Regions from separate parts of the Parabacteroides caecihominis genome, predicted to be linked through region 2. Evidence: riboswitches for the same ligand, from Rfam matches in the RefSeq annotation. Region 2 holds a riboswitch; each other region holds the start of a gene.

Region 1 (6,049 bases), on a different contig from region 2:
CTAATGGCATATATTTATATCCATATGTACCGGAAAGACAAGAAGATCACCCGTGTGTTGTTCAAGACACCGGCTCCGGTAGATGAAGCGACACAGGAACATTTAAAGAAACGGCTGAAGGAAGAGACCGGCAACACCATCGAATTCATGGGAGTGATCAAGCCGGAACTGATCGGTGGCTTCGTGCTCCGTATCGGTAATACCCGGATAGATGCCAGCTACGCCCAGCAACTGCGGGAAATCAGAAATCAGCTAATCGAAAAAAATTAAAAAAGAAAAACGTATGACAGACCAGATAAAAGTAAGTGAAGTTTCCGCCATTTTACGCGAACAACTGGAAGGTATCAACACCACGATCCATCTGGAAGAGGTGGGCACTGTGCTTCAGGTCAGTGACGGTGTAGCACGTATCTACGGGCTGGACAATGCCGAAGCCAACGAATTGTTGCAATTCGACAACGGAATGGAAGCCATTGTGATGAACCTGGAAGAAGATAACGTAGGTGCCGTATTGCTCGGGCCGACCGACCAGGTAAAAGAGGGCGACACGGTGAAACGTACACGTCGCATCGCTTCCATCAACGTAAGCGAGAACATGATCGGTCGTGTAATCGACCCGCTGGGCAACCCGATCGACGGCAAAGGCGAGATTGTCGGAAAGAAATGCCAGATGCCGCTGGAACGAAAAGCTCCGGGTGTCATTTTCCGCCAACCGGTAAACGAACCGTTACAGACAGGTATCAAAGCGGTGGATGCCATGATCCCTATCGGACGCGGGCAACGTGAATTGATTATCGGTGACCGTCAGACTGGTAAAACCTCGATCGCCATCGACACGATCATCAATCAACGCAGTAATTATGAAGCCGGCAATCCGGTTTACTGTATCTATGTGGCGATCGGACAGAAAGGTTCTACAGTCGCTTCTCTGGTAAACACCTTACAGGAAAAAGGGGCGATGGATTACACGATCGTAGTCAGTGCCACTGCTTCCGACCCGGCTGCCATGCAATATTTCGCTCCTTTTGCCGGAGCTGCCATCGGTGAATATTTCCGCGACAGCGGACGTCATGCGTTAGTTGTCTATGATGACTTGTCGAAACAGGCAGTCGCTTATCGCGAGGTATCCCTGATCCTTCGCCGTCCTTCGGGCCGCGAGGCGTATCCGGGTGATATTTTCTACCTGCATTCACGCCTGTTGGAACGTGCAGCGAAAATCATCAACCAACAGGAAGTAGCCAGCCAGATGAACGACCTGCCCGACAGCATGAAAGATAAGGTAAAAGGTGGCGGTTCGCTCACTGCCCTGCCGATTATCGAGACGCAGGCGGGTGACGTGTCGGCTTATATCCCGACCAACGTAATTTCCATCACCGACGGACAGATATTTCTGGAAACAGACCTGTTCAACCAGGGAAACCGTCCAGCTATCAACGTGGGTATTTCCGTATCCCGGGTGGGTGGTAACGCACAGTTGAAAGCGATGAAGAAGGTGGCCGGTACGCTGAAAATCGACCAGGCACAGTTCCGCGAACTGGAATCGTTCACGAAATTCGGCGGCGATATGGATGCGGTAACCGCCTTCACCATCGACAAAGGACAGAAAAATACACAACTATTGATACAACCCCAGTATAACCCGATGCCTGTAGAACAGCAGATCGCTATCCTGTATTGCGGCACCAAAGGTTTACTGAAAGAGGTTCCGCTGGATAAGGTACACGATTTTGAAAATGCGTTCTTACAGACTCTGATCACCAATCATCAGAAAGACGTACTCGATATATTAAAATCGGGTGTGATAAATGATGAAGTCAGCCGTATCCTGGAAGAAACAGCCCACCAGGTCAGCGGGGCATATAAAGCAGGTTGATAACAGAAATTAGACTATGGCATCACTGAAAGAGATAAAAATCCGTCTTGCGTCGATCAGAAACACGCAGAAGATCACCTCCGCCATGAGGATGGTGTCTTCTGCCAAACTGCATCATACGCAGACGATTGTCGAACATATGCTCGAATACGAGAGTAAGCTGAGCGCCATATTAAGGGGCACACTGTCGGCTGAAAGCGATATGAGTTCGCCCTACGCAGCTGTTCGTGAGGTGAAACAGGTGGCTATCGTCGCTTTTTCCTCCAACAGCGGGTTGTGTGGCGCTTTCAATGCGAACATATGGAAAGAGTTAACAGCCCGTCTCCACCAGTATGAGGCGGACGGTATAACCGTGCGCATTTATCCGATTGGTAAAAAGGTGGCGGACGAACTGCATAAAGCTGGTTATCAAACCGATGACAGCTTCCTTACGATCGGCGACAAACCGGCCTACGAGGATGCCTCGCGACTGGCAACTGCCTTGATGGAGTTGTATATCTCCGCCCAGGTCGACCGGGTGGAACTACTCTACCATCATTTCAAGAATATGGCGGAACAGGTACTGACCGAAAAGGTTTTCCTCCCGGTTTCCTTACCGGAAGCAGACTCGGAAAGTGCTTCGAGCAACTATATTCTGGAGCCGTCTGCCGAACAGTTGCTTGCCTTACTGCTCCCCAAAGTGCTCCATCTGAACATCTACACGACCTTGCTCGACACTGTCACTTCCGAGCATGCCGCCCGCATGCTTGCCATGCAGACAGCCAACGACAACGCCAACGACCTGATCCAGGAACTGACGTTGCAATACAACAAAAACCGCCAGCAGGCCATCACCAATGAATTGCTGGATATTATGGGAGGAAGCGGGCAATAATCTTTTACATCATCAGTAATCAATAAAAAATCGAAGCCCCGGCGAATCACTTCGGCGGGGCTCCTGGCTTTAAAATTATTATTGAACAATTTCTAACAACCAAATCTAATACTTAATAGAAGAATAATATCATTAATTGGGCAGTTAGTACACGTAAAAACATTGTCAACGGATAAACTGTAGCATAACCTACTGCCGGAGCATCATTTCCCGCCGTTGCATTCGCATAAGCCAAAGCGGGAGGATCCGTCGTACTGCCGGCCAGCAATCCCATCAACGTATAGTAATTCAGTTTAAAAAAATGCCTGCCAATCAATCCGATGACTAATAAAGGCAGCATTGTTATAATAAAACCGTAACCAATCCAGACAAATCCGCCTTTATTCACGATAGTATCCACAAAACCATCCCCGGCACTCAGCCCGACACAGGCCAGGAACATGGTTATACCAATCTCCCGGAGCATCAGATTGGCACTCTGGGTAGTATAAGTAACCAGTTTATAACGGTATCCGAAACGGCTGATCAGGATAGCGACAACCAACGGACCACCTGCCAAACCCAGCTTGATAGGTTGAGGAATCCCTGGGAAACTAATTGGAATACTTCCCAGAATAATACCTAAAGCGATACCGATAAATATTGGAATCAGGTTCGGTTCATTCAGACGTTTCATCGAATTACCCAATATCATACTCACCTTATCGACAGCCAGTTCACTACCAACTACGGTTACACGGTCGCCAACCTGCAATTGCAAACCTTGTGTTGCTACCAGTTCCACTCCGGCACGATTCACACGTGTGACATTGATACCATGCAAACGGCGTAACTGCAAATCCCCCAGTTTAGTGCCCGTCAGTTCCGGCTTTGTCACCAAAATGCGGCGGCTGACAAAAGCACTTTCGGCGGGAATCCATTGTTTACGGTCCATCTCTATCTCTTGACCGATAAAGGTTTTTATAGTTTCCGCATCATGTTCTGTCGTGATCACGAATATTTTATCATCTTCTTCCAAAATCGTACTGCCGGTAACAATGTCCACTTTATTGGTCTTGTTACGCCAAATACGGGATATGACAAATTCCCTATGCTCCAACAGGGCGGCAAGCTCCATTATCTTCCTGCCAAAAAGAGCCGGATTCTTCACTATCAGCGATATAGGTGTAGCCTCACTATTATGCACATTATTCTCTTCTTCCAGCTTTTTCGTCTCCTGGTCAAAACTTATATGAAAAATATACCGGACAAACAACATGGAAAGGATGATACCGACGACTCCCAGCGGATAAGCAACGGCATATCCCAATGCAATCGTATCATCGGAAGCCCCCGTCATATCACTAAATGCCTGTTGAGCAGCCCCCAGTCCCGGTGTATTTGTCACTGCACCCGATAAAATACCGACCATCGTCGGAATAGGGATTCCTGTCACAAAATGTATCACCAAGGCCATCATAACCCCGAGAAAGACAATTCCGCAAGCCAGACCATTCAAAGTCATCCCCCCTTTCTTAAAAGAAGAGAAAAAACCGGGTCCGACCTGCATGCCGACTGAATAAACAAATAGGATCAATCCAAACTCTTTAAAGAAATGAATGACAGACGGATTGATTGTAAACCCAAAATGTCCCAGTAGAATGCCGACAAACAATACCAGGGTTATCCCCAGAGAAATCCCAAATACTTTGATTTTCCCAAGTTGGATCCCTATGGCAATAACCAGAGACAGTAAAAGGATGGAATGTCCGATACCTTCTCCCCATAATAATTCATGAATCCATTCCATAGTCAATCACTTTTGAGGCACAGCAAAACTCCACGCCACAACGCGAACAAAGCTTCTCCATGATTTTCATACAATTTAGAATTAATATTCTTTTCGAACCATTTCCCTAACCCACGAGGAAAAACAGCCTTTAACGAACGGCAGGTCTTCTGACTGACTCCCATCCTGAAGCCTTCCCGACACATGTCAGTGGCATAAGTTGTTTTCAGGATGTTATTAGAGCTTCACAGCAGCGGGACTGTCCGGGATTTACACCCGATTCCCTTTTAATCCGTATCATCCGAACAGACAACACGAAACCAATTCGGAGGCAAAGCTACAAAATAAAAGACAAAATCAATATGATAAATACAAGTTTTTTAAACTTTTACGTTCCTGTTTATTTATAAAACTATGACATAAGCAGAAATCCCTGCCAGCCTCACGGTCGACAGGGATTTACCATTCATAATTCTAACAACAAAATCAAATCGTTACAATGGCATATTGCCATGTTTTTTCGGCGGATTGCTCTGGCTTTTGTTCTTTGCCATCTCCAACGCCTGTATCAGCTTGAAACGAGTCTGCCGCGGCATGATAATCTCGTCGATAAATCCTTGCTCAGCGGCCCGGTAGGGATTAGAGAAGTTTTCCGCATACTCTTTCATAGCCCGCTCTTTCTCTTCTCCGGTTGCTTTTCTATATAAGATATTAACAGCCCCTTCTGCTCCCATAACGGCAATCTCCGCCATTGGGTAAGCCAGATTAACATCGGCACCGGTCGGTTTGCTCGACATAACGATATAAGCACCGCCATAGGCTTTCCGGGTAATCAACGTGATTTTAGGTACGGTCGCTTCCGCATAAGCATAGACGATCTTCGCGCCGTGGCGGATAATACCGTCGTGCTCCTGGGTACATCCCGGAAGAAAACCGGGTACATCTTCAAAAGTAACCAGCGGAATATTGAAACAATCGCAAAAACGGATGAAACGAGCCGCCTTATCCGAAGCATCGATATCCAGCACACCTGCCAGGAATGCCGGCTGGTTGGCAACGATACCGACCGTACGTCCGCCTAAACGGGCAAAACCGACTACGATGTTTTTTGCAAAATGCGGCATTACCTCAAAGAAATAGTGATTATCCACCACCGGTTCAATAATATCCTTTATATCATAAGGAATATTCGGATCATCCGGAATCACCTCCTGCAACGATTCTTCTTCACGGCGGATATCATCCGTACAAGGAACAAGTGGGGCATCTTCCATATTATTGGCCGGAAGAAAACCGAGTAATTCGCGGATACTCATTAATGTTTCTTCTTCCGTATCACACATAAAATGAGTAACACCGCTCTTGGTACTATGTGTATAAGCACCGCCCAATTCTTCTTTTCCTACTTCTTCATGGGTAACCGCCTTGACCACGTCCGGACCGGTGATAAACATATGGCTTTTTTCTTTCACCATAAAAATAAAATCGGTCAACGCAGGCGAATAGCAGGCTCCTCCGGCACAAGGTCCGAGGA
Region 2 (9,622 bases):
CTTCACCGGCATCCATAATGCGGCAGGGCTAAGTAAAATACCGTTTTACATCAGCGGAACGGGACTTATCATTAATATGATACTCGACCCGGTATTCATTTTTGTATTCGATATGGGAACAGCCGGAGCCGCCTGGGCAACCTGGTTATCGCAAGCCACGGTATGTGCCATTTTTGTATATCAGTTAAAATGGAGAAGCAAGTTACTGGGAGGATTCTCCTTCTTCGTCAGACTAAAGAAAAACTATTCACAAAGGATTCTGCAACTGGGCCTGCCGGTAGCCATGCTGAATACGCTGTTTGCCATCATCAACATTTTCATGGCACGCACAGCCTCCACTTACGGTGGACATATCGGCCTGATGACACTCACCGCCGGAGGACAGATTGAGGCGATAGCCTGGAACACCTCCCAGGGATTCAGCACGGCACTGAGTGCTTTCGTTGCCCAGAACTACGCGGCCTCCGAAAAGAACAGGGTGCTGGAAGCCTATCACACGACATTGAAGATGACGACTGTATTCGGTATTCTGTGTACCTTATTATTCGTCTTTTACGGCAGCGAAGTCTTCTCACTGATCGTACCCCAGAAGGAAGCCTTCGAGGCCGGAGGTATTTTCCTACGGATAGACGGGTACTCGATGTTGTTCATGATGCTGGAGATCACTATGCAGGGCTTGTTCTACGGAACAGGACGGACGGTTCCTCCTGCAATCATCAGCATTACTTTCAACTCGCTGCGTATACCGATGGCTATTGTATTATCAGCCATGGGATTGGGAATTGTCGGTGTATGGTGGGCAATCAGTATCTCCAGCATGCTGAAAGGAATCGTATCCTTTATCTGGTTCAGGGCTTTACAAAAGAAGATATTGAAGTGAATTTGATATTCCAACCCAATGTCGATGAGTGGATAATCTTGAAATCGCAATTTGCGACATCAAGATGGGGAGGAACCCGCAAACTGCCGTATGCCTTTACAGAACTATAGACCTGGCTATACCAACACTATAGTGCTACTATGGCTAACACGGTGTGCTATCTGTTATGACACTACTGTCCTACATTTGAATCTGTAATATGCCGAATCGAAGCAACATATACAACTTCAATCTATAGATTTCAGCCTTCAGACGCTTCAACAGATTAGTAATCAAACTGCCGCCCTGAAGGGATGAAATGATAAAAGATGTATACGAAAATCCGGACCAGGACAACCTCCAGCAAAACATAGGACCTTTGACTTCAAAACATATATGTTTTGTAATCAAAGGTCCCTTATTTACAAATCAAAACACCTATACCTTGTAAAACGGATAACTACCCGTTGTCCAACGGGTAACTACTGGCCGGGGCATGGCTGCCTACCGGTCGGAATACAAATCAGCAATGCATCCCTTCAGCCAAATGTTTTGAAATATGGTGGATCACACCGGCTGAAACCTGAAAGAGATCAATCGTTTTCTACTACACGGATCATATCGAAGTAGAATTCGCCAGCCACTTCCGCTCCTTTTTCTACAGTACCAGTCTTGGTGTCGTAGATGTAGATGATGGCATTGGCATCAGCTTCGGTATTCACGCCAAAATAAGCTTTCTCGTTGAAGAGAACAGAACGCTGAGAGAAACGGCCACCGCTGTAAGCAAGTTCTTTGCCGTTGTAACCCAAACGAGTCTTTTCACCTGTGGTAAGGTCAATGATGGAATAATAGTGGCTATAGCTGTCGATCTTCGTACCCGAAGCATCATGCCGGCCATAAGCCAACGCTTTGTTATTACCCAGATATTGAACAGTCATCAACTTACCGTCTGCATCCTTGTAACCGTTGTATGAAGCATCAAACTCGAATTTTCCGGCATTGATACGCAGTAACATACCTTTTTCCATATCGCCTTCTTCCGTGAAAGCAGCCAAATAAAGATTACCGGCTTCGTCATACATCACGCAATCTTGCATTAACTCTCCATAAGCACTTCCGGCCATTTCACTGTTGACAGGAGAGACGAGACTTTGTTCTACCTCCATAGTAGCAGGATCGATGACTGCTGTCCGGAACTTCGGTTCATTGGGAGCTCCCACCGGAGTTGTGCTTACGATCTTTCCATAATAGAAATAGAATAGTTTATTATCAGCTTCACGATAAGTCAGGATTCCTGAAGTACTCAGGGTGTTGTATCCTTTCGGAACGGTGATGCTCAATTCGCCTTCAGCGATGATGGACATATCGTCCGCCTTCAGCTTTGTCCAAAGTACTTTTGTCTTGTCCCCATTGGTAGACATGATAACAAGCGTGTTATCGTCAATCCAGGCGTGGGTATAAGAACGTACCTTATAAGTATTTGTCTTGAACGGGCGTTCTGCTACCGTCACAACTTTGTTATCCTTAATTTGATACTTTACAAAACGGTCGTTGGTAGAAGGAATCTGATAGTAATATTTACCCTTCGAGATGGTTTCCATAGAGTACTCTTCAAGCTCTGCTCCTTCCCTTTTAACGGTAATAGTTCCCGCATCGGCAGTCAGCTTATTGATGCTATGGACAATAGTTGTATTCTTGCTACTCATGCCGCCATGCTTCCCTACCGTCAGGAACAAGTCGAAATGATACTTGCTTTCGTCGAAAGCAGGAGCATCGCTGGACACCGTGACAGCGCAAGTGGCAGTAAAAGCACCATCATCCGTTTTTACGGTGATCGTCGCCGTACCTTCGGCAACAGCTGTGACTACACCTTTATCTACTGTAGCGATCTTATCGTCCGAACTGGTCCATGAAACAGTTGTTACGGTTGCATTTTCCGGGGCGACGGTAGCCGTCAATGTTCCTGTGGTTCCCGTCTTCAAGGCTAATGTAGTCGGGGAAACTGTGACTGCGGTAACAGGCACGTCTTTTACTTCATCGTCATCAGAACAAGCCGTGAATGCAAATGAGATCAAGGCTGTCATGAAGGCTAACAAGGCAAATTTGAACTTCTTCATTTTCTTTTGTTTTTAATATGAATGTTAATTAATAAAGACTCTGAATTTCGCAAAGAAAGCACGTCCGGGCTTTTGCAGCTTATAATTGTCGTAAGCCGTTTCATCGAGAAAGTTGGTACACTCCAATGCGATATTGTAGCGGTCATGCTTCCATGAGTAAGTAGCATTGGCATTGCAAATGTGTTGCGAAGGAATACGCGCCTTTGTATCACGGTTGCCATAGGCTTCCCAGGTCAGAAAATACCAATGTACCCACTGGAACGTACAACCTAACCGCAACTTGCCGCCTTGTTGCCAAAGGTTGCGGAACGTATAACTTGCCTCCGCACTGCCGAACAGCCAGGGACGGTTAGGCACATGGTTGTTGTAGGTGGCAGAAGGCTTGCCGTCTTCCTTATACTTTTGCTGGTCGCGGGCATCCTGGTAACTGACATTAGCCATGAGTTGCAACCGTCCGTCCCAGTCATAGCTGACTTCACCTTCCACACCTTTAATATGGACAGCGGGATCGTTGACATACTGCAACATACCTTCTTTTTCGATGACGGAAGTTTGTATATAGTTGTCCACATAACGCAAAAAACCGTTTGTCTCGTAATAGACGGTATGACGGGCGGCCGGACGCCATGTTCCGAACAAGGCTAGATTGACATTGTTACTCTTCTCCGGCTCTAACGCCACATTGGCATAGACGGTCGTTCCGTTGCCCAACAGTTCCCGGGCAATAGGCAAACGTACACTATGCTCGTATGAAATCTTTACAGCCAACGGGTTGAAGAACGTATAACGCAGTCCGGCTCCGTATCCTAAATAGTTTTTCGTAGTCGAACCTTGTACCTTGTCCGAGCCGGTTACGGTGGATTGATCGGTCTGCCGGATATTGGGATGGTTCACGTAGTCTTTGGCAAAGAATACATTCTGCATCTTGCCGTCGAAAAGCGATTGACTGTAAGTCAGTCCGACGATATGTTTGGTTACCGCATCGTTAGACGGCTCGAAACTCTGGTCTAAATCGTCGTAGCGGTCGTTGCCCGTCCGGCTCAGATTATAGTTCAGGTTAAAGCCGTGATGCTCATTCAGCTGATAATCCAAATTGGCACGAGCAATAGTCAGCGGACGCTTATAGTGACGTATGGAGCGTTCGCCGCCACGGATTTCGTTGCGTTGACTCACGATGTAGCCTCCGTCCCAATAATATTTACGGTAGGCGGTATCAATGGTGATGGAATGATCCCATGTGTGTGACAAGGTCGCCTTCAATGTCATGTTTTCTGTGAGAAAGTTGTGTTTGTTGTACCGTGCCGACACATTCCACGCATCCGAATTACGCTCCGCCATGCCATACACTTTGGTCTGTACGGAGCCGGTTTGCAGTTCCTTGTCTGTTTTGGAATAAGATGCCGACACAAAGAATTCGTCCGCCCAAAATTTGCCTACCATTCCTGCTTCTATCTGTGCTAAAAGCGAAAAATAACCGTCATGGAAACGTTTGGGATTGCCATAGATGAATTGGTCGCCAGTCTCGTCACGCATCTGAACATCCTTCATCCGGTAGTCATTTTTCGAATAGTTGATGCCAACGGTAGGACGCACAATCAAGCCTGTGCGTTGTTCCACAAACTGTGCATTCAGGTCGGCACTGTGTGTATGAAAGGAACCAATACTGTAAGATGCATCCAGAAAGTTCTCCTTCTCCGCCTTAGTAATAATGTTGACGGCACCGCCCAATGCATCCGTTCCCAACGAAGCAGGCACCACTCCTTTATAGATCTCCACCCGGTCGATCAGGTTGACAGGTAGATTGGCAAGCGTCACATTGCTCCCTTTACTGTCTAACGGCACCCCATCAATGAAATAACGGACGGAATTACCCGATAACCCGTTGATGGAAAGATCAAAATCAGAACCGACTCCTCCTTCTTCCCGGACCTTTATTCCGGTCGTCCGGTTCACTATATCAGTAAGATTCTTCAACGAGTTGATCTGCGATTTTACATCAAGGGCATTTACCGAGAAAGCACCTTCCTTGATCTTCTGTGTTTTCGATTTGCCATACACCTCGACAGAATTCAGGGTTACGGAATTTTCAGCCATAACGAAATCGAGCGTCTTGTTCCTGCGGATATCAAGAGTTGTTTTTATTGTATTATAGCCCAGTAGGGTAATTATAAGGGTATGTTTTCCTGGTTTCATGCTTAGTGAATAGCGCCCCCGGTCGTCGGTGTATGTCCCTGCCGTCGTATTTTCGATGGCAACAGTAACCGTAGGAAGCGGAGCACCATCTTCTCCCCTCACCTCTCCGGACAGCGTGACCCTGTCTTGCGCCGCCAGACTTACAGGGAACAAACAAATAAACAACAAAAATACATGTATGAAACCTCTCATCCCATCAAAAACATTATATATTAACGACAGGCTTTCGATAAAACTGAACGGAACACATGAACAGTCAGAACTCTCTACAGGATACAGTCAAGTCCTTACTTACATGTTTTTCAGCCTTATTCCTCGAAAGCTTAAAACTACTGATTCTGGCAGGTCTTCTGACTTACTCCGTCATTGAACGTCCTTCCCATTCATTGCGAACAGTGGATTGAGTTGTGTTCAACGACTTTGGCGGAGTTTACAGCAGCGGGTCTGTTCAGGATTTTCACCTGATTCCCTTTTCATCACTTTTCCGTAGAACTGGATTTGTGACACCAAAACCGGGGGCAAAGGTAAAGATTATTTTTAAACAGTACCCTATTTTTTATAAATGATCGTAGATTTGTATTAATGGAACGAACTATTCTTTACTTTTGTCAGCAGAATATAATTACATAGCAAACATTTAATAATATGAGCAATTCATTCAAGCCGGCAACTTTGTGTGTGCAGGGTGGCTGGCAACCTAAAAAAGGAGAACCGCGCGTTCTGCCTATCTATCAGAGTACTACCTTCAAGTATGAGACCAGCGAACAGATGGCGAAACTGTTCGATCTGGAAGAGAGTGGTTATTTCTATACCCGTCTGCAAAACCCGACCAACGATGCCGTAGCATCCAAGATCGCCGCTTTGGAAGGTGGTGTGGCAGCAATGCTGACTTCATCGGGACAGGCTGCCAACTTCTTTGCCTGTTTCAATATCTGCGAAGCCGGCGACCATATCGTAAGCGCAACCGGTATTTATGGCGGTACATACAATCTGTTGTCCGTTACCCTCAAAAAGCTGGGTATCGAATGTACATTCATCGACCAGGATGCCAGTGAAGAAGAAATCAGCAAAGCGTTCCGCCCGAATACCAAGTTATTGTTCGGTGAAACGATCTCCAACCCGGGAGTGATGGTACTGGATATTGAAAAGTTTGCCCGTATCGCTCACAAACATGGCGTACCATTGATCGTCGACAATACATTTGCCACACCGATCAACTGCCGCCCGTTCGAATGGGGTGCCGATATCGTTACGCATTCTACGACCAAATATATGGACGGACATGCGACTGCCGTCGGAGGTTGTATCGTCGACAGCGGTAACTTCGACTGGGAAGCGCATGCAGACAAATACCCGGGCCTCTGCCAGCCGGATGATTCCTATCACGGCTTGACTTATACAAAGACATTCGGGAAATTGGCATATATCACCAAAGCTACCAGCCAGTTGATGCGTGACCTGGGTTCTATCCAGTCTCCGCAAAATGCTTTCCTGCTGAACCTGGGACTGGAAACATTGCATCTGCGTATGCCGCAGCATTGTAAAAACGCACTAGCCGTAGCTAAATGGCTTCAGAATTGCGACAAAGTAGCCTGGGTAAACTATCCGGATCTGGAAGGAAATAAATATTACGAACTGACAAAGAAATATCTTCCGAACGGTTCATGCGGTGTCCTGTCATTCGGCTTGAAAGGCGGACGTGAGGTATCCATCAAGTTTATGGACAGCCTGAAACTGGCTGCAATCGTTACTCATGTGGCCGATGCCCGTACTTGTGTGCTTCATCCGGCAAGCCATACGCATCGCCAGTTGACCGACGAACAATTGAAGGAAGCCGGTATCGCTCCGGACCTGATCCGTTTCTCTGTCGGCATCGAAAGTGCGGACGATATCATTGCGGATATCGAGCAGGCTTTAAATCAGTAATCAATAGTTATTCAACAGGAAATCGTATTGTATAGAATACGGTTTCCTATTAAACATAATGAACTCCGTTTCCAGGAGCTCATTAAAAACAAAACCCCGATGGTATTAAATACCGCCGGGGTTGTTTTTTGTCCATTTCCTCCCTTCGCAGGGATACTCATGGATGAACTTTATTTTATTTTTATTACTAAAATTACGCTTCCAATCTGTTCGCCTTCACAGGCTACTTGCCCTTCCCCATAGGGGAAAGGCAGAGAAGCTATTTTCTATTTAATTATTCTTTAATTCTTATTTTACGATTGCTTTAACAGCAGCTTCGCCTTCAACAGCTACAACTACGATACCTGCAGGAGCAGAGATAGTTGCTTCGTCAGAAGAAAGAACTGTGCTAGCAATTGTCTGACCAAGAACGTTGCTGATAGTAACAGTCTTATTAGCAGCACCCTTGATTGTGATGTCACCGTTACCAGCGATTACGCTAACAGTTGAAGTAGAAATTGCTTCGTTTTCTGTAGCTATATCTTCTTTATTACCCTGTTCAACATTGAAGATCAAAGCATCATCAGCACCAGTAATCTGATCGAATGAAGATTCTGAACCATCCAAAGAACCTGACAATACGATACAACCGTTCTGCATCTTCAACCATTGTCCCTTAGTCGGAGCAATATCTTTATCACCTTCAGCTTTCTGAGATTCCATTAAGAATGCACGATCTTCTTCATTTTCCTTAGCAGCCTTTTCAGGATCTACAAAACGCATTGACCATGTTACTGCTTTGTGATTGTCTTTCTGTAAGTTTACGATATACTTTTCTGCATATTTCTTATCTTTTACAGCTTGTTTGATAACAGCAGTATCGAATGTAGCTAATGTTACATCTGCAAAACGGCCTGTCAAAATGAATAAGCTATCACCCATATGAGCTGCTTTCACGAAACCAGCACGAGTGTAACCTTTCCAAGCATAATCAGCTTTGTTAGCTGCATTATTTACAGAGTCTGCGAAGTTAACCAGATATTCACCCATGTGGAACGGAGCCTTACCTGCTTTATCGTGAGGACAGTTTACAGGACGAGTACCACCATTTGCTACAATTTCTTTACATACAGGACACATTTCACCCGGTTCGAATGCCTGATCCATACGGTTAATAGAGATCAAATATTGCGGTTTGATAGCACCATTCCAACGATTTACGAATGCAGTATCAACGATAAATGATTTACCATCTTTTGTAAAGTCAGGAGTATAGATACCTAAGAACTTGATACCATCAACCTTGAAGTTTTCGTTTGCTTCTACCTGTAAATATTCTTTACGATATTTTTCTACGAAACGTAATGTATCGGGAGCATCAGGAGTTTCTTCATTGCCTTCCAAAACCTTAGAGTTGAAACGACGATATAAAGGAGCACCATAAGGAGCAACTAAGAAAGAAGAAGTTCTTACTTCGCTGATAACCTGTTGTTTCAATGTAGCATCTAATGTTTCGTCTGCAACACCAGCTTTACCATTGATATCATCTGCAGTTGAAGCATTTACATCAAATGTAACCAAAGCATAGAAACTGTTCTTTGCGTCATCGCTTGCACGCTTAGCATAGTTATTTTCTTTGAAGTAGAAAGGAGTAGCTGTAATATCGTTTTCTTTAGAAATTACATATTTATGTTCTACATTCTGACCGAACTTCAAGTTACCCTTTGCAGAAGGAGAAACCATTGTATAAGACTGTCTCTTCAATTGTTTCAAATCCGCAATACGGTTTCCTTTAGCAGGTACTGTATAACCATAAGCTTCTTCAGTACCAGCTGTTAATTCAAACGGAATAATACCATCCATTACAACTAACAAAGAATCCGTTGACTTACCAATATATTTGTCGCTTACATACGGATTGAAGTAATTGAATGTATAACGATTAACCTTCAATTCGTTTTCAGTCAATTTCTTGTAACCAAGATTTTCGTTTCCTAATACAGCTTTATCTGTAATCTGTTCGAATACTAAAGAGTCAGTAATTGCCAAATCATCAAATTCAGCTCCTGCATAGTAATAAGTAGCACCTTCATTTTTATACAACTGATTTGCATTTGTCTTCAAATCTGCAAATTCACGGTTGATAATTTCCACTGTAGATTTATCGGCAAAATAAGAGAGTGTATTATTTTTTAATACAACCCACTGATAAGCAGGCATATTAGCAACGCTCTGTTCATTAGCATCAACAGTTACCCATTTTGCTTCATCACCGTTATTGTAGATCGGAGATGCTAAGTACTGACCTTTAGAGTTCTTAATATAATACAAACCGTCAGCTACAGATGTTTTATAGTCGCTTGCTGTTGCAGGATCAGAAACTGCAAAAAGCAAGTTTTCCTCTACCAATGTAGCAGAAGTAGGAACTGCCGGTTTGTAGAATGTCATTACTTCTGTAGTCGGAGTTAATAAGATGCTTGACAAAGTACAATAATCAGCTGCTGCATGAGGAGTTCCTGTCAAAACCATAGCTGTAGCCCACTGTGAA
Region 3 (9,622 bases), on a different contig from region 2:
GACGCCGGAGATCATTTTGAACCGGTCGATATAAAGAAAGAGACATTCCACCTCCTGCCACAGAACAGTGTGTACGACTCGCTCCGTGTCAGCAATGTATTCTACGACACCGAATCATTGGGTGAGTTTGCCCATGCAGAACAGATCTATCCTATCGGCGATAACACCTATTGGCTTTGTGTCAAAAACGAAGCCGGCCTGTTCCATAACGATAACGGGAAAGGGACACTGAAATGCCGCATTCTGCTCAATAACTACAATATGAATATGGTGAGCAGAGACCGGAGGATATATCCTTTGAATGACACGCTTCACCTGATCTCGGCCATGCAGGGAGCCTTGCTGGTCAATATACGCGACCTGATAGAGGGAAGCCTCGGCCCTGCCACGCCCCTGCAAATATCCGAAATAAAGTATATCGACAAACATGGCGTACACAACCTGCCGGTCAATTCGGAAAAGATCACCCTCCCCCATAATTTCCAGGAACTTTCCGTTTATGTAGGAAGTACGATCTTTACCCCGAACCATCAGATCAGTTATATGATAGAAGGTGTTTCTTCAAACTGGTCGCCCTGGCAAAAAGGCGGGGAGATCTCTTTCCTGCAACTTCCGGAAGGCAAATATGTACTCAAGATCCGCAAATATGTAGTAAAAGGGCCGTACCTTGAAATCGCCATTCCGATCACCGTCCGCCCGGCCTGGTACAACACGATATGGGCATGGCTGATCTATATCATCGCTATCGCCGTAATAGGCAAATACACACTCAGCTACCATCTGAAAAACCTGCAACGGGAAGAAAAAAGCAAGCTGGATGCAAAAAGGCAGGCGGAAGAACAGAAAATCCAGCAGATGAAAAGCCGGATGCTGGAAGCCGAGCTGCAAAACAAGAATAACGAACTGACCTTACAGACCTCCGCCCTGGTTAAAAGGAACCAGGCGGTACAGAAACTGCTTGACGAACTGGAGCAGCAGAAAGAGACATTAGGCGACCGGTATCCGAACAAACTGTATACCCGGATGAAAAACCTGATGGAAGAATCGTTGAACGACCAAGCGGACTGGCTGTTGTTTGAGACGCATTTCAACAGTGCCCATCAGAATTTCATTGACCGGTTACGCCAACAATACTCCGACATTACCACCGGCGACTTACGTATCTGTTGCCTGCTCCGCATGAATCTTTCCACCAAAGAAATCGCATCACTGTTAAACGTATCAGTCCGTGCGATAGAATTACGACGGTACCGGTTAAGGAAGCGTCTGTCACTCGACAGCGACACGAATCTCATTGATTTCCTCATGAATTTCTAAAAAGTATTTTCTAGAATCAGTATTTCGCCAAACCATTATTATACAATCAATTACATACCGATGTAGTAGGTATGAGAAAGTCTTGATGTAGTATTTCCTCTCACACAAAACATTTGCGCAAGTAGTGTAGTAGTACTTTTTAATCGTTATGTTTCCAAATGTGCTTCCTTTGCCAGTGCAATTGAATCTTAATTTCTATAGACATGATGAAGCACGATCTGGAAGAACAACTGGAAGAGTTGGAAAGGCAGGGTATCAGTCGCCGCCATTTCCTCAAAATATTAACGGCAGCAGGAGTTATAACTGCTGTAGGTACACAAAAAGCTCACGCATTCTCTAGTAATGCAAAAGGAAAAATCCTGATAATCGGTGGAGGTGCTGCCGGAATTAGTATGGCTGCACGTTTGATGCACTGGTTGGATAGTCCGGACATTACATTGATAGACCCCAGCGACCGACAGTTCTACCAACCCGGCTTTACATTGATTGCCTCCGGTGTTTATAAACCGGACGAAGTATGGAAGAAGCAGGAAGACTGCATTCCCGATGGCGTAAAATGGATTAAAGATTCTGTTGCCGCCGTTGACCCGGTCATGAACCTGGTAACAACGAACAACAATGGAAAAGTCGCTTACGACTTTTTGGTCCTGACACCAGGCATACAGATTAACTGGGAAAAGGTGGAAGGGATTACACACGATACATTAGGAGCAGGAAATGCTCACTGTATATATGATTACGAAGGTGCACAAAAAACCTGGAAAGCGCTTCAGGAATTCGCAAAGACAGGCGGTCGTGGTATCTACACAGATACATACACAAAGCATAAATGTGGCGGAGCACCGAAAAAGATTTGTTTGCTGACAGAAGATTACAGCCGCAAACAAGGCACACGGGACAATTTGAAACTGGATTACTTCACGGCAGCGAAAGAGCTGTACGATATTCCGTTTTACACGCCCCGCCTGCTGGAGATTTACAAGGAACGTAATATTCCCATCAATCTCAACGTTCGCGTGAAAGGTGTCGATACGGCAGCCAAACAGGTACATTTTGAAAAGGTTGAAACAGTCGGAGAAGAGAAAGTATATACTCCATTCGTGGAAGATTACGATTTCCTTCATTTCACTCCGCCTATGTCGGCTCCCGATTTCGTTCGCGAAGCTGGTCTGGGATGGACGGAAGGCAAGCTGGCTGCCGATGCCTGGGTGATGGTTGATAAAGCGACACTGGTTCACAAAACTTATCCGAACATCGTCTCCCTGGGAGATGTTGCCGGGATACCAACCAGTAAAACATCTGCGGCAGTACGCATGCAGGTACCGATCGCTGCCAAAAACCTGATCTCGTTGATGGAAGGCAAAGAACCTGTTGAAAAATACAACGGATATGCTGCCTGCCCGATCGTAACAGACTATGGACACGTACTATTGTGCGAGTTCGACTATGATAAAAAGCCGCTTCACTCGTTCCCGTTCAGCATGCTGGACACATCGAAGGAACAATGGGCGGCCTGGTTACTGAAAGTTTACATGTTGAAACCGATGTATTTCTACGGAATGCTGAACGGTTACGCATAACGGACCAAAATAACAACTCCCTATAATTCAAATGCCAAACTACAGAAAATCCCCGGGTCAGACTCCTGATGCCGGGGATTTTGTTTTACTATTCACTCCCCTCCCTCCGACTAAAAGGAAGACTACCACTTATTAAGTCGAAACTCCTTACTCACTAGAACGAAAGTCCTTACTCACTACTACCAGGGTGTACAGGGTAGTCTATCACCCTGTACACCCTGGCTAGCTATCCTGTACACCATAATCAACTACGGTGTACACCCTGAAAACACTAAGTCGTAACCTTTGAATTAGTTAGTCCATAGGTTAGTCTTAATAATTAGTAGGATTACTCCATCTTCCGATAATACCGAGGCGTATAACCTGGCAATAACTCCGGATGGAATACCCATACAAGGTCTTTCAGGAGGTAATCGGGATGTATCGGAAATTCCTCATAATAGGGTACTATTCCCGTATTACAGGTATAAATCCGGCGGTTCTTAAAGGCATCAAAGTTTTCATAGGGCGTATACTCGGTACGAAGGTCTTTGTAGGTCATGTCGTTTGCCTGATTATATTTGATCAGCCACATATCGGCATGGATCGCCTTGTCGAGTACGGTTTCAAAAGCCAAAGGGGTACTGCCCGCTCCGGGAAGGTCTTTGAAGATATAATCTGCTCCGGCATCTTTATACAGATGGGCAATATAGCTATCGCCTGCCGGCATATACCAGGAAGAACCGAATTTCTTTTCAGAAATGACGGTCGGACGGTTAGTGACTGTCTTTGCCAGCTCTTTCAGTTCCAGATAACGGTCTTCCGTTTCCCGGAAGATTGAATCTGCCATTGCTTCCTTACCGAATAACAAGCCATAGAAACGTATCCATTCAGTCCGCCCCAACGGCAACGACTCCATGTAATCGGCGGCCTCAATGATAGGAATACCCAGTTTCTCGGCAGGTCCGTATCCTGCATTCTGAAAAGGAGAAGCTATAATGATCTCTGCCCCTATATCTATAATCTTTTCGATATTCGGCGCCGTCGCCTCTCCCAGGTCGGCAATCTTTCCGGCACGCAAACCTTCCTGAATGGAAGGCGTATCCATATACCGGGGTTCACATACGCCGATCACCTTATCCGCTTCATTCAGCTGGTCGATAATAGCCGCATGAACGGAGGTATAAACCACGATATTCTTCACCGGTGTCCGCACAACCGTCCCCTTAGGCAAATCACCGGGCATTGACGTACTGCGGTCCACCAACAGATAACGTTGCAGGATACGGGTACTATCCCAAGGGTCGCGGACTTCTACCGATGTATAATCAGTGAAGTGCTGTATGGTGAAACCACGGGCATAGCGGATGGAGTCGGAAGATACAACTTCTTTAATAACAGTATTCTGTTTTCCGTTACATCCTGATAACAGAAAACAGAATACAATAAAAATATGAAAATATAACTTCATCTATTATTGATTCGTAACAAATGCAAATGTAGAAGGCGACATACCGACTTCTACTGTCTTTTTCAATGTACCTTCTTTGTCAAAAATAAAGATATCATCATTCTGGAAATAACTTGATATTCCATAATAAACATCTCCGCTCACCGGATCAACGCCAATGGCAGAAGGATCTGAAGTAAATACAGAAAAGTCTTTAATGAAAGTCGGATTAATTACTTTGTCGGTCTTCAAATCAAAAGTAAAAGCAGCTTTACCATCCGGGTTGTAGTAGTTAGCCACATAGCAATAAGCCGTATCGTTCTTCACATACATTTTTGTTACATTCACTCCGTCAACAGCCTCAGCTTTATCATCTTTCGTATCAACACGATACAGCATATCAGCACCGACCTTGTAATCGCCATAACAAACAGCATAAATATCTCCTTCCGAATCAGAGAATACATGATTCGGATTCAAGCCGACGGTAACATCACCAATCTTTTTGAAGGATGCAATATCCACCACAGACAATTTATCCGAAGTTGACGGCCAGTTCATCCCATCAGTATCAGCTGTGTAAATTTTTCCATTTGCGATAGCAATACCATCAGGGTTTGGACCAACAGCTGTATATCCTTCAATCGCCAATGAAGCAGTGTCAATCTTTGCTACAAAACCATCAAAAGTAGTCATGTATACCTTACCTTCATGTGAAGCCATCATACGAGGAGCACGGGGGGCACCTTCGCTATCAACAGGTTTTAAGGTTGTTATTACCTTAGATGTTGCTGCATCAAGAACCTCCAGTGTACTTGAGCGATAAACAGAAATATACAATTTAGAGCCGTATAAGAGCATACTCTGTCCCATATTACCCAAAGCACGCCCATTTACATCTGCAAAGATATCAGCAGTCATTTCTCCACTTTCCATGTCGAGCATAGACAGGGTTGCATTATTCTGACCATCCATGCCACCATTCAGGATATACACCTTAGATGTTTCAGTCGGAACGGCTGGAATTTCCGGTTCCGGTATTGAATCATCATCATCACAACTTGTAAACGTAACGCCCAATACTATTGTCAGCATTGAAGCAAACCAATAAAACTTTTTCATTTTAAATTATATATAATTAATATGTAATGGAAACTGCACATCTGAACGATCGACCCGGCATTGGATAATATCTCACAATATCATATTGTTTATCTGCAATATTCAGAATATCAGCCTGTAAACGCAAAATACAACGTTTCAAACGAAAATTACGATTCAGTGAAACATTCTGTTCTACATAAGACTCAATCTCATTTTCTTTGATATTCTGACGATTCATATACCTAACACCCGAAGCCGTTAACGAATAACTGATATTTACCCATGGGTTTAGGAAACTCGCCGAATACGAGCCGGAATGCCTTGGGGTATAGGGTATCTGATCTTTGTAGCTCTTGTCTTTTTCATTCGTTATATCAATCGCTTTCTGGAAAGAATACGAGCCGTCTAACAACAACTCATAAGTATCTTTTAAAGTAATCCCTGCATGCACATTCACATCCAAACCTTTAATGTCCACTTCTCCCAGATTCATCATCTTCCAAATAAACATTGTAGGAATAGCAACAATCTTATCTTTTACTCGATTATAATAGGCATCAGTCGTTATACTAAAAGAATTGAAAAGCCAGAAACGGTCACGCCAGGTAACACCTAAATTATATTGACGAGCTTTTTCCGGCTTCAGATTGGTATTACCTATCCGAGAATAATAAAGATCATTAAATGTTGGTAACCGAAAAGCATCTTTATAGGAAAAGCGTACCCGCAAATTCGCATCAGGCAATACCCTCCACGAAAGACTTGCTGTCGGTGACAGATGTTTTCTATTTGCCGGTTTCTCCCCTAACTCAACGCGTTCATCAATATAAGTAGCCAACAAAGACAATATACTAGTTAAACGGCGATCTTCGTATTTTGCAGATAAGGCAGTTAACGAAGAAAGCCGCGAAGGAAACTGGCAGTCCTTGAAATTATTATTCAGGTCATTCCAATAAATATCCTGAGCCAAAGAGAAAGAGATATTTTGTATGGGAACATATAAAAGAGATCCTGTTAAATACGTTTCTCGCTGATAATAAGAACTTACCTGTATTCTTCCTTCATACTTATTATTCACATCTTCATACCGGTTATAATACCAGTTATACCGAAGGCTACTTTGCAGAGAAAAACGATCATTTAATTTGTTTTCATAATGTCCTTGTGCAAAGAAGTTACGGTCCCATAAGCGCTCGCCAGTATAATCGTTATAAAGATTGACAGATCCCGGTAAACCACGTTCCGAATCGAAATAATATGCTTTAAGAGATAAATCTCCGTATCTTCCCAAACCTCCGTACAGGTTTAACTCTACGCGCCCTATATTAACATCTGTGTTTTTCCTTTTCTCGCGGGTCACTATGTTTCCATTCACTAATGTAAACTCATATTGCCCGTCTGCACGTTGCCAATCCCCATCAATAACTGCACTCCAACGTTTCCCTAACTTCTGTTCATATCTCAAATAAGGATTAAACAACCCGAATGAGCCGGTTTTAATCTTGGCAGCAATGTGAAATATATCTTTCCCTTCAAATTCCGGCTTACGTGTCTTCATAACCAAAGAACTGGAAGATGCAAACATTCTGGCAGTACGAAAAATATCATCATTCTGGATAATCGACAACTCTATTTGGTCCAAATTTTCTAAAGAGAAGCGACTTATGTCTACTTGTCCACTTTGACAATCACTTACGGCTACGCCATCGTAACTGACCCCGGTATGTTGTGCTCCCAGGCTACGGACTGAAACCGTCTTCAGCCCTCCTATCCCACCGTAATCTTTCACGGTAGCGCCGGAGAAACGTTTGACAGCCTCCGATAAATCCTGTATCCCAAGCCGTTCGATACCCGAACGGTCCATCACTTGTAAAGGTGTAGCCTCGCGGGTTGTGGAAGGACGCGCCTTTTCCACGACCTCAACACCTTTCAGCTGGTGATAAACAGTCGTATCGATCTGCTGTGCGTGCAGGACAGGCACGCACAGAAATATGCCTGCCAGGCATATAAATACTATAATAAATAATGTACGCATATATCAAGTTCCATCAACACCTTACCCGAGGCATTATATAATAGAATAATGGCAGGTTTTCTGACTTGTTCTCCCATGATCGGCCGCCTTCCCAAGGATCCTAAAATCCTCAGTGGCAACAAGATTTGCCGGGGTTACAGAACTTACAGCTACGGGTACAGTTCCGGATTTGCACCGGATTCCCTATTACTAACGGCCGGCGGAAGCCAGACCGTTACACCATAATCCGGTGGCAAAAGTACAAATAATATCAATTACTATACCTGATAATTTAAAATACTACTTCTGGTAATATAATTTAACAGATCATACCACCATCCCCCAAACCATTCCGCACACAAAATGCCAACCCTTATTCTTCAAAAAACAGCGTAATTTTTCCTCAAATTGTTCCATATCGCAAAACAATTGGTTCATTTCGGAATGACTACAAAATTAGTTTAAAGTTTAACTAAATGCAAAAAAGCCAAAAAAGTAATATGTTCGGGTTTCCGACAGGTTGTTTTCGTAATATTGCACGGTTGAAAAAATATATTGACGAGGTTTAAAAAGAATTGTATGGGAGAAACAAAAGGTTATGTTTCGCAGGTTATCGGTCCAGTCGTGGATATTCACTTCGATAATGAAAAAGAAGAGAAAATAGTGCTACCCCGCATTCATGACGCCATGGAGATAACCCGTCCTAATGGGAAAATACTGATCGTGGAAGTTCAGCAGCACATTGGGGAAAACACAGTCCGTACAGTCGCTATGGATACGACAGACGGACTGCAACGAGGAATGGAAGCCGTATCATGCGGTTCGCCCATTACCATGCCGGTTGGCGATCAGGTAAAGGGGCGTTTGATGAACGTGACAGGCGATCCGATCGACGGGATGAAAATGCTGGATAAAAAAGGAGCTCTCCCTATCCATCGTGAACCGCCGAAGTTTGAAGATCTGACAACCAGCAAAGAGGTGCTCTACACCGGTATCAAGGTGATCGACCTGCTGGAACCCTATTCCAAAGGAGGTAAAATCGGGTTGTTCGGTGGCGCCGGAGTCGGAAAGACGGTTCTTATCATGGAACTGATCAATAACATTGCCAAAAAGAATAACGGTTTTTCTGTTTTCGCCGGCGTGGGTGAACGTACCCGTGAAGGTAACGACCTGCTGCGCGAAATGATACAGTCGAATGTAATCCGTTACGGTAAAGAATTTAAGGAAAGTATGGAAGCCGGTCACTGGGACCTGTCGAAGATAGATCACGAAGAACTGGCTAAATCGCAGGCGACACTGGTGTTCGGACAGATGAACGAACCGCCGGGAGCACGTTCGTCAGTCGCCCTCTCGGGACTGACCATCGCCGAATCGTTCCGCGACCTGGCTCCAGAAGGCGAGACTCGCGATATACTGTTCTTTATAGATAATATCTTCCGCTTCACGCAGGCCGGTTCCGAAGTATCCGCCCTGTTGGGACGTATGCCGTCGGCAGTAGGTTATCAGCCGACACTGGCTACCGAAATGGGAGCCATGCAGGAACGTATCACCTCTACGAAAAAAGGTTCCATTACCTCCGTACAGGCTGTTTACGTACCGGCAGACGACTTGACCGACCCGGCACCGGCAACGACCTTTACGCACCTGGATGCTACCACCGTGCTGAGCCGTAAGATTACCGAACTGGGTATCTATCCGGCAGTCGACCCGCTGGAATCGACATCCCGTATCCTCGACCCGCTGGTCGTAGGCAAGGAACATTACGAAACGGCACAGCGTGTGAAACAGATACTCCAGCGTAACAAGGAGTTGCAGGATATTATCTCCATCCTGGGTATGGAGGAACTTTCGGACGAGGACCGCCAGACAGTTAACCGCGCCCGCCGTGTACAACGTTTCCTGTCGCAGCCTTTCGCCGTGGCGGAACAATTCACCGGCGTACCGGGCGTAATGGTCTCTATCGAAGACACCATCCGCGGATTCAATATGATCATGGACGGTGAAACCGACGATATCCCTGAACAGGCCTTCCTGAATGTAGGAACGATTGAAGATGTGATTGAAAAAGGAAAGAAACTGGCAGAACAAGCAAATTAAAAACGTATGGAACTGGAAATCATATCCCCTAGTGGCGTTTTATTCAAAGGAGAGACAAATTATGTATCCTTTCCGGGTACG
Region 4 (7,110 bases), on a different contig from region 2:
TCCGGCTGAAACATCGGGTCGCCCCCGCTGAAAGTTACATCTGCAAAATCATCTGCGAGAACCTTTTCCAGTATCTCTTCAGTAGGAACAGGTCGGCCCTTATTGATATCCCACGATTCAGGGTTATGGCAACCCGGACACTGGTTTGGGCAGCCGGCAGCGTAGATAGCGGTCCGGAATCCCGGACCGTCTACAGTCGTATCTTCTATAATATCAATAATCGATAACATCGTATTTTTCTAATTATGAATAATTCTGTCATTCAACTCCGCTAACTTGGCATTGTTCCAGCGATCGGTTGTACCTACCAGATAGCCGGTGATGCGTTGTAGCTTGTCCAGATGTTTGCTGCCGCATTTGGGGCATTCGTCCAGATGGTTTGCTGCGTTTTCGTAGCCACAATCCAGACAGCGGTTGCGGTTATGGTTTACCGAGCCGTAGCCGATATTGTATTTATCCATCATGTCGACCACCTTCATGATCACTTCCGGGTTGTGGGTGGCGTCGCCGTCTATTTCCACATAGAAGATATGGCCGCCGCCTGTCAGTGCGTGGTAAGGGGCTTCTACTTCTGCTTTATGGCGGGCGCTACATTTGTAATATACCGGGACATGGTTGGAATTCGTGTAATAATCGCGGTCGGTAATACCGGGTAACGGTCCGAATTTTTTGCGGTCTCTAGCGGTAAACTTACCGGAAAGTCCTTCTGCCGGAGTTGCCAGTACACTGTAATTATGCTGATAACGTTCCGAGAACTGGTTTACACGGTCGCGCATATAAGTCACGATCCGTAATCCCAGTTCCTGTGAGGCTGCATCTTCGCCGTGATGTTTGCCGGTCAGGGCAACCAGGCATTCTGCCAGTCCGATGAATCCGATTCCTAGTGTGCCCTGGTTGATGACCGGGGCAATTGTATCGGTCGGTTTCAGTTTCTCGCTGCCCAGCCATAAAGAGGACATCAGCAGTGGGAACTGTTTGGCATAAGCCGTTTTCTGAAATTCCATACGTTCATGAAGTTGAAGGGCCGTGGTTTCCAGCATTTCATCCAGTTTTGCGAAGAAACGGGCAATCCGCTCTTCCTTATTTTTAATATCCATGCATTCGATTGCCAGACGTACGATGTTGATCGTCGAGAACGACAGGTTGCCGCGTCCGATAGATGTTTTCGGTCCGAAACGGTTTTCGAATACGCGGGTACGGCATCCCATGGTTGCCACTTCGTATTTGTAACGTTCGGGATCGTCGGCTCTCCAGTCTTCATGCTGATTGAATGTGGCATCCAGGTTCAGGAAATTCGGGAAGAAGCGGCGGGCTGTCACTTTGCAGGCCAGTTCATACAGGTCATAGTTCCGGTCTTCCGGCAGATAACTTACGCCCCGTTTCTTTTTCCATATCTGAATCGGGAAAATGGCAGTTTCGCCGTTGCCGACACCCCGGTATGTGCTTTTCAGCAATTCACGGATAATGCAGCGGCCTTCGGCAGACGTATCCGTTCCGTAGTTGATGGAGCTGAATACCACCTGGTTACCACCGCGTGAATGGATCGTGTTCATGTTGTGGATGAAAGCCTCCATGGACTGATGAACGCGGCTGACGGTTTTATTGATAGCATGCTGTACGAGTCGTTTGTCTCCGGCCAGGCCATCCAGCGGACGGGTTACATAATCGTCTATTTCTTTATTATAAAGGTGTGAATAGTCTACGCCATTCAGATCTTCCAGATTTTTGACTTCTTCGATATAGCTGTTACGCACATAAGGTGCCAGGTAAAAATCGAAAGCCGGGATCGCCTGTCCGCCATGCATCTCATTTTGTGCAGTTTCTAAAGAGATACATCCCAGGATACTTGCCGTTTCGATACGTTTGGCGGGGCGCGATTCACCGTGTCCGGCCGAGAATCCATATTTAAGGATGCGATCCAGCGGATGTTGTACGCAAGTCAGGCTCTTGGTCGGGTAATAATCTTTATCATGAATATGCAGGTAATTGTTGGCAACCGCCTCTTTTACCTCTTCGCTCAACAGGTAATCGTCAACGAACGGTTTGGTCGTCTCACTGGAAAATTTCATCATCATACCTGCGGGGGTATCTGCGTTCATATTTGCATTTTCGCGGGTAATGTCGTTCGACTTGATATTGATGATTTCCAGGAACATATCGCGGGTTTTTGCTTTACGGGCAACACTGCGCTGATTGCGGTAGGCAATGTATTTCTGAGCCACATCCTTGCGGCTACTGTTCATTAATTCCAGTTCGACAGCGTCCTGAATCGCTTCGACTGTCATTTGCGGTTCTCCTTTGAATGAAATATGATCCGTGATCTGTCGGATCAACTGCAAATCTTCTCCATTTTCCGTATGCAGCATCGCTTTACGGATCGCCGTTACTATTTTTTCCTCATTAAATCCGACGATACGTCCATCCCTTTTGATAACTGTCTGAATCATGATAATTGTATTGGTGTATTACTTTTTATTCTTCTGCAAAGGTATGTCCAATTATTATATGGTTTTCTTTTTGGAAAACTTTTAACGAGTTAAATTATGTCAAATCGTTGATAATTAGATATGAAAATCGAGAAAATGGAAAACTTTGAAGATTTTGATGATAAAAAGTTTTCCCAAAAAGTCTGCTTGGTGATAATGATGTATAATGTGAAAGGTATCAATTGCTTATGCAAAAAAACAGAGAAAACAGGGGCGATTCCGGTCGATCGCCCTGTCTGTTGATGGTACGAAATATCTATAATTGCTTATTCGGATTGCTATTTGTCTTTCAGTAATTCGATAAACATGGTTGTCGTCAGTAATATCCCAATGGCAACGCAGACCAGGATAAGTAATAAGTTTACATATTTCGCATTCGGCTTCGAGCCGGTGTGCAGGTTGTTGGCGAAATATTCTTTGAAGAAAAGATATAACGCCGGGACGGAAGCACTGGCCAGCAGGAAATCTTCCGGGATATTGAAGTAATATGTTTTCGACAAGCCGATCAGCGACCAGTGTGTCAGAAACAGGACTATGAACATGTTGATATTCTTAGAGAAGAACAACAGGAGTCCGATGGTGAAAACAACGACCGAACAAGGCATGACCGGCGAAGTCATTTCCGGGAAAGTCAGTCCCCGTACCATCGATATCAGCGGATAGATAAACGGCATGGCAAACAGGAAGTACGCCAACCAGTCATATTTGCGGGTACGTTCGAAAGTAGTGTATCCTGACAAGGCATCCCATCCCCATAGTATCGCCATGATCGCCCAGAATAAGGCCATCACTTCGTTGTAGCTGCGCTCGGCACAGTAGATGTAGTAGTAGATGACCGATATCCACAGATAGACGGCAATCAGATAGATTTTCATTCCGTTCTTTACCCACGGCTGAGGGTTGCGGGTCAGCAGGACGGTCAATATTATCCCGATCAGGATAATTCCCAGTTGCCATTCCCAGGTTGCTGCATTGTAGAGTCCTATCGTTTTCCAGAAAATTTCCATAGAGTTATTCGTATGCTGATGATTTTATTTGCGTCGTGTTAATGAAAAAGCCTTACCCGGCAGGAGGAAGATCGGCAGTGTCGCACCGACCGTCAGCATGAAGATCGCGGTGAAGGTAACGAAACCGTTCGACATGAACATTTCAATATATTTCGCTTTCTGTACCGGTTCGTCCATCGTCTGGAGGAACATGATCAGCGAGAAAACCATGTTGTAGGCAAATTTGCCTGGGATCATCGGCAATAAAGCCGGGATATAAAGCACTGTCATCGGGCAGTAAATCCTGCCTCCCAGCCACAAACTTCCGAATCCGATCACCAATGCCCCGAACAGGGAGGCGGTAGCGATATCCACCCCGAAGAAAGTCATCAGGCAGAATCGGCAGGCATGGCCTACGGCAGCCAGCAAGGCAATGTAAGGAAACGCTCGCATAGGTGGGTCGGAAATCGCACCGAAACCAATACCTGCAATGGCTGCAAAAAGTCCGTCTAAAAGAATATCCAATACTATCATATCAAATTGTTTTTTACCATCATTAATGTGAAAGAAAGCCCGATCGCGATACAGATAATCAGCATCAGCGCATTGACCAGCCGGGCAAAACCGGTCAGTATATACCCTTCGACAATGTCGATAACCCCATTGATCAGCGGTACGCCCGGTATCAGGAACAGGACGCTCGTTGCCAGTGCAATGTCCGAGGTCGTGTCGAATATCAACGCTGTAGAGGCACAAAGCGATGCAATAAAGGCCGATACCACGAAAATTATGTAATGATTGAATTTCCGGATCTGCATCTGTTGTTTCAGGAAAAAACCGGTGATAGTCGCAGAAAAGACAATCCCCATCGAGGTAATGTCTCCCCCGAACAGGCGGCAGAAAGAGGCATTGGCAAAGCCTACCAGTATCAGAACGAAAAGCGGATCGATATGCGGGCTGGCGATAATCTCCTCATATTTATCTTTTAATTCTTCCAACGGCAAATGTTTGTCATACGTTTCCCAACTCAGAGCGCTCAGTTTGGCGTTCTTCTCGAAACTTATCGGAAGAGCGGGGATATCGATCACCTCGCTGTATGTTTCTTTCGTATCATTGTCGGAGATCGTCAGAATAATATTTTTCTGAAAAATGCTGATTTTAACATCAGCGCCATATGCTTCTCCTATTCGTTTGGAACTCCGGACTACCCGGGATGTGTGTACCCCGCATCCCATCATATGGGCGGAGTACTCTGCGATGAATTTGGCTACGGGTAGCAAAGATTCATTTCTACTCATGTCGTACTTTTTATATATGAACCGGATTCTATTCCGGAATGTTTCTTTTTGCTGGCGGAAAAACGGGCGATAAACCTAAACCGGGGCGCAAAAGTATAAAAAACTTATTTTATATCATTGTTTTGTCTTTTATTTTTGTAGTTTTGCACCGAAATGGTTCTGTATTTTTGATTCTGGAAATACAGATTAAAAGGGAATCGGGTGTAAATCCCGGACAGTCCCGCTGCTGTGAAGCTCTAATAACATCCTGAAAATAACTTATGCCACTGACATGTGTCGGGAAGGCTTCAGGATGGGAGTCAGTCAGAAGACCTGCCGTTCGTTAAAGGCTCATATCCTCGTGGGTTAGGATACGGGTTCGAAATGATTGTTTATTCTAAATTTATCAGATTTATGGAGAAAGATTGTCCGCGTTGTGGGGGCTCTTTTGTTTGTCGGGTAGATGATATATCCGCCTGTCATTGTGTGCCTGTGAAATTGGATGAACTCCAGCTTGCTTATGTGAAGGTCCATTATCCGGGATGTTTGTGCAACTCCTGTTTGAATGAGATCAAGAAATATTTCTATGCCTGTGAGGTGAATCCCCGTTATAAACATTTAAAGCATTGATATGATACGGAAGATATTAATTGCAAACCGTGGCGAGATCGCCGTACGTGTGATGCGTTCCTGCCGGGAGATGGGAATACAGTCTGTGGCTGTTTTTTCGGAAGCCGACCGGGCGGCACGGCATGTACTTTATGCTGATGAGGCCTGCCTGATAGGGCCTGCCGCATCAAAAGATAGTTATCTGGATATAGAAAAGATTATCCAAGCGGCGAAAATTCATAAAGCCGATGCCATTCATCCCGGTTATGGTTTCCTTTCGGAAAATGCGGCTTTTGCCCGCAGATGTAAAGAGGAAAATATTATTTTTATTGGCCCGGCTGCTGAGACGATGGAGGCGATGGGCGATAAGATATCAGCCCGTAAGCGGATGATCGAGGCCGGTGTACCGGTTGTTCCGGGAACGCAACAACCGTTGCAGGATGCTGCCGAAGCCGTTCGGATATGTAAGGAAATCGGTTTCCCCGTTATGCTGAAAGCCTCTATGGGAGGCGGAGGAAAAGGGATGCGACTGATCTATAAAGAAGAAGATGTGGTGGAGGCTTATCATTCTGCCCGCTCGGAATCGTTATCGTCTTTTGGTGACGACACAGTTTATCTGGAGAAATTCGTGGAGGAACCTCATCATATCGAATTTCAGGTATTGGGTGACAATCACGGGAATGTAATCCATCTTTGTGAACGTGAATGTTCCGTTCAACGCCGTAATCAGAAAATCGTGGAGGAAAGTCCATCTCCGTTCATCACTCCCGAGTTAAGAAAAAATATGGGTGAAAAGGCTGTTGCTGCGGCAAAAGCTGTCAACTATTCAGGTGCTGGTACCATTGAGTTTTTGGTGGACAAACATCGGAATTTTTATTTTCTGGAAATGAATACGCGTCTCCAAGTGGAGCATCCGATTACCGAGGAAGTTTTAGGCGTCGATCTGGTAAAAGAACAGATCCGGGTGGCTAACAACGAAACGCTCCATATCCGCCAGGAGGAGATCGTCCAGCGCGGACATGCCATTGAATGCCGTATCTGTGCAGAAGATACAGAAGCCGGTTTTATGCCTTCTCCCGGTGTCATTAAACAATTGACAGAGCCGAACGGCATCGGTGTCCGTGTAGACAGTTATGTGTATGAAGGATATGAAATACCGGTTTATTACGACCCGATGATCGGAAAACTGATCGTTTGGGCGACAACGCGCCAATATGCGATCGAACGCATGCGGCGGGTATTGCATGAGTATAAGATTACCGGGTTGAAAACGAATATCGGTTACTTACGTCGGATTATGGATACATCCGACTTTGTGCAGGGAAAGTATGATACTTCTTTTATTGAAAAAAATGCCGGACAATTGCAACATCCCGTAGAAGAGGGTGGAACAGAGACTGAAAATATAGCTATGATCGCTGCCTATATAGATTATCTGGTCAATCTGGAGGAAAACAGATCCGGTCAGGCTTCCGACAATCGTCCGATCAGCCGCTGGCGTGAATTCGGATTACAAAAAGGAGTCCTGCGTATTTAATAATCGGCACATTAGCACTATTGAATAATTATTATTTATGGAAATACATATTGGAAAAAGAGTTGCGGATGTTTCGTTGGTCAGTAAAGATGGAAACAAAGTCCGGTTGACTATTGACGGTATCCCTTATGAAGTCGATGTCGTAATGGCCGAAAATGGCGCCTGTTCTATTTTGCACAACGGTGTTTCGTATAATGCAGAACTGATCCGCGGAG

What was found. A riboswitch is a leader RNA that binds a small molecule or an ion and turns the genes downstream of it on or off. The one in region 2 is predicted to bind cobalamin.
Region 1: linked by a shared signal. The riboswitch ahead of NBH14_RS11425 (putative transporter) and the one ahead of NBH14_RS10325 (TonB-dependent receptor) in region 2 are both predicted to bind cobalamin.
Region 3: linked by a shared signal. The riboswitch ahead of NBH14_RS11475 (TonB-dependent receptor) and the one ahead of NBH14_RS10325 (TonB-dependent receptor) in region 2 are both predicted to bind cobalamin.
Region 4: linked by a shared signal. The riboswitch ahead of NBH14_RS11405 (cysteine-rich CWC family protein) and the one ahead of NBH14_RS10325 (TonB-dependent receptor) in region 2 are both predicted to bind cobalamin.

The regions. Positions count from the first base shown of each region.
Region 1 covers NZ_JAMOKS010000011.1:173,226-179,274, reverse strand. Annotated here, with positions in the region: gene NBH14_RS11440 (F0F1 ATP synthase subunit delta) at 1-270, shown strand, start outside; gene atpA (F0F1 ATP synthase subunit alpha) at 284-1,873, shown strand; gene NBH14_RS11430 (F0F1 ATP synthase subunit gamma) at 1,890-2,747, shown strand; gene NBH14_RS11425 (putative transporter) at 2,860-4,536, opposite strand; cobalamin riboswitch at 4,659-4,855, opposite strand; gene NBH14_RS11420 (acyl-CoA carboxylase subunit beta) at 5,010-6,049, opposite strand, start outside.
Region 2 covers NZ_JAMOKS010000010.1:115,716-125,337, forward strand. Annotated here, with positions in the region: gene NBH14_RS10315 (MATE family efflux transporter) at 1-880, shown strand, start outside; gene NBH14_RS10320 (DUF4374 domain-containing protein) at 1,453-2,976, opposite strand; gene NBH14_RS10325 (TonB-dependent receptor) at 3,001-5,361, opposite strand; cobalamin riboswitch at 5,493-5,695, opposite strand; gene NBH14_RS10330 (O-acetylhomoserine aminocarboxypropyltransferase/cysteine synthase family protein) at 5,815-7,095, shown strand; gene NBH14_RS10335 (DUF6383 domain-containing protein) at 7,384-9,622, opposite strand, start outside.
Region 3 covers NZ_JAMOKS010000011.1:182,012-191,633, reverse strand. Annotated here, with positions in the region: gene NBH14_RS11495 (ligand-binding sensor domain-containing protein) at 1-1,317, shown strand, start outside; gene NBH14_RS11490 (NAD(P)/FAD-dependent oxidoreductase) at 1,521-2,897, shown strand; gene NBH14_RS11485 (ABC transporter substrate-binding protein) at 3,226-4,347, opposite strand; gene NBH14_RS11480 (YncE family protein) at 4,351-5,448, opposite strand; gene NBH14_RS11475 (TonB-dependent receptor) at 5,465-7,465, opposite strand; cobalamin riboswitch at 7,499-7,704, opposite strand; gene atpD (F0F1 ATP synthase subunit beta) at 8,024-9,541, shown strand; gene NBH14_RS11465 (F0F1 ATP synthase subunit delta/epsilon) at 9,548-9,622, shown strand, end outside.
Region 4 covers NZ_JAMOKS010000011.1:165,278-172,387, forward strand. Annotated here, with positions in the region: gene nrdG (anaerobic ribonucleoside-triphosphate reductase activating protein) at 1-230, opposite strand, end outside; gene NBH14_RS11380 (anaerobic ribonucleoside triphosphate reductase) at 240-2,447, opposite strand; gene NBH14_RS11385 (hypothetical protein) at 2,568-2,729, shown strand; gene NBH14_RS11390 (DUF6064 family protein) at 2,765-3,493, opposite strand; gene NBH14_RS11395 (threonine/serine exporter family protein) at 3,518-4,006, opposite strand; gene NBH14_RS11400 (threonine/serine exporter family protein) at 4,003-4,770, opposite strand; cobalamin riboswitch at 4,907-5,104, shown strand; gene NBH14_RS11405 (cysteine-rich CWC family protein) at 5,164-5,379, shown strand; gene accC (acetyl-CoA carboxylase biotin carboxylase subunit) at 5,381-6,895, shown strand; gene NBH14_RS11415 (acyl-CoA carboxylase biotin carboxyl carrier protein subunit) at 6,933-7,110, shown strand, end outside.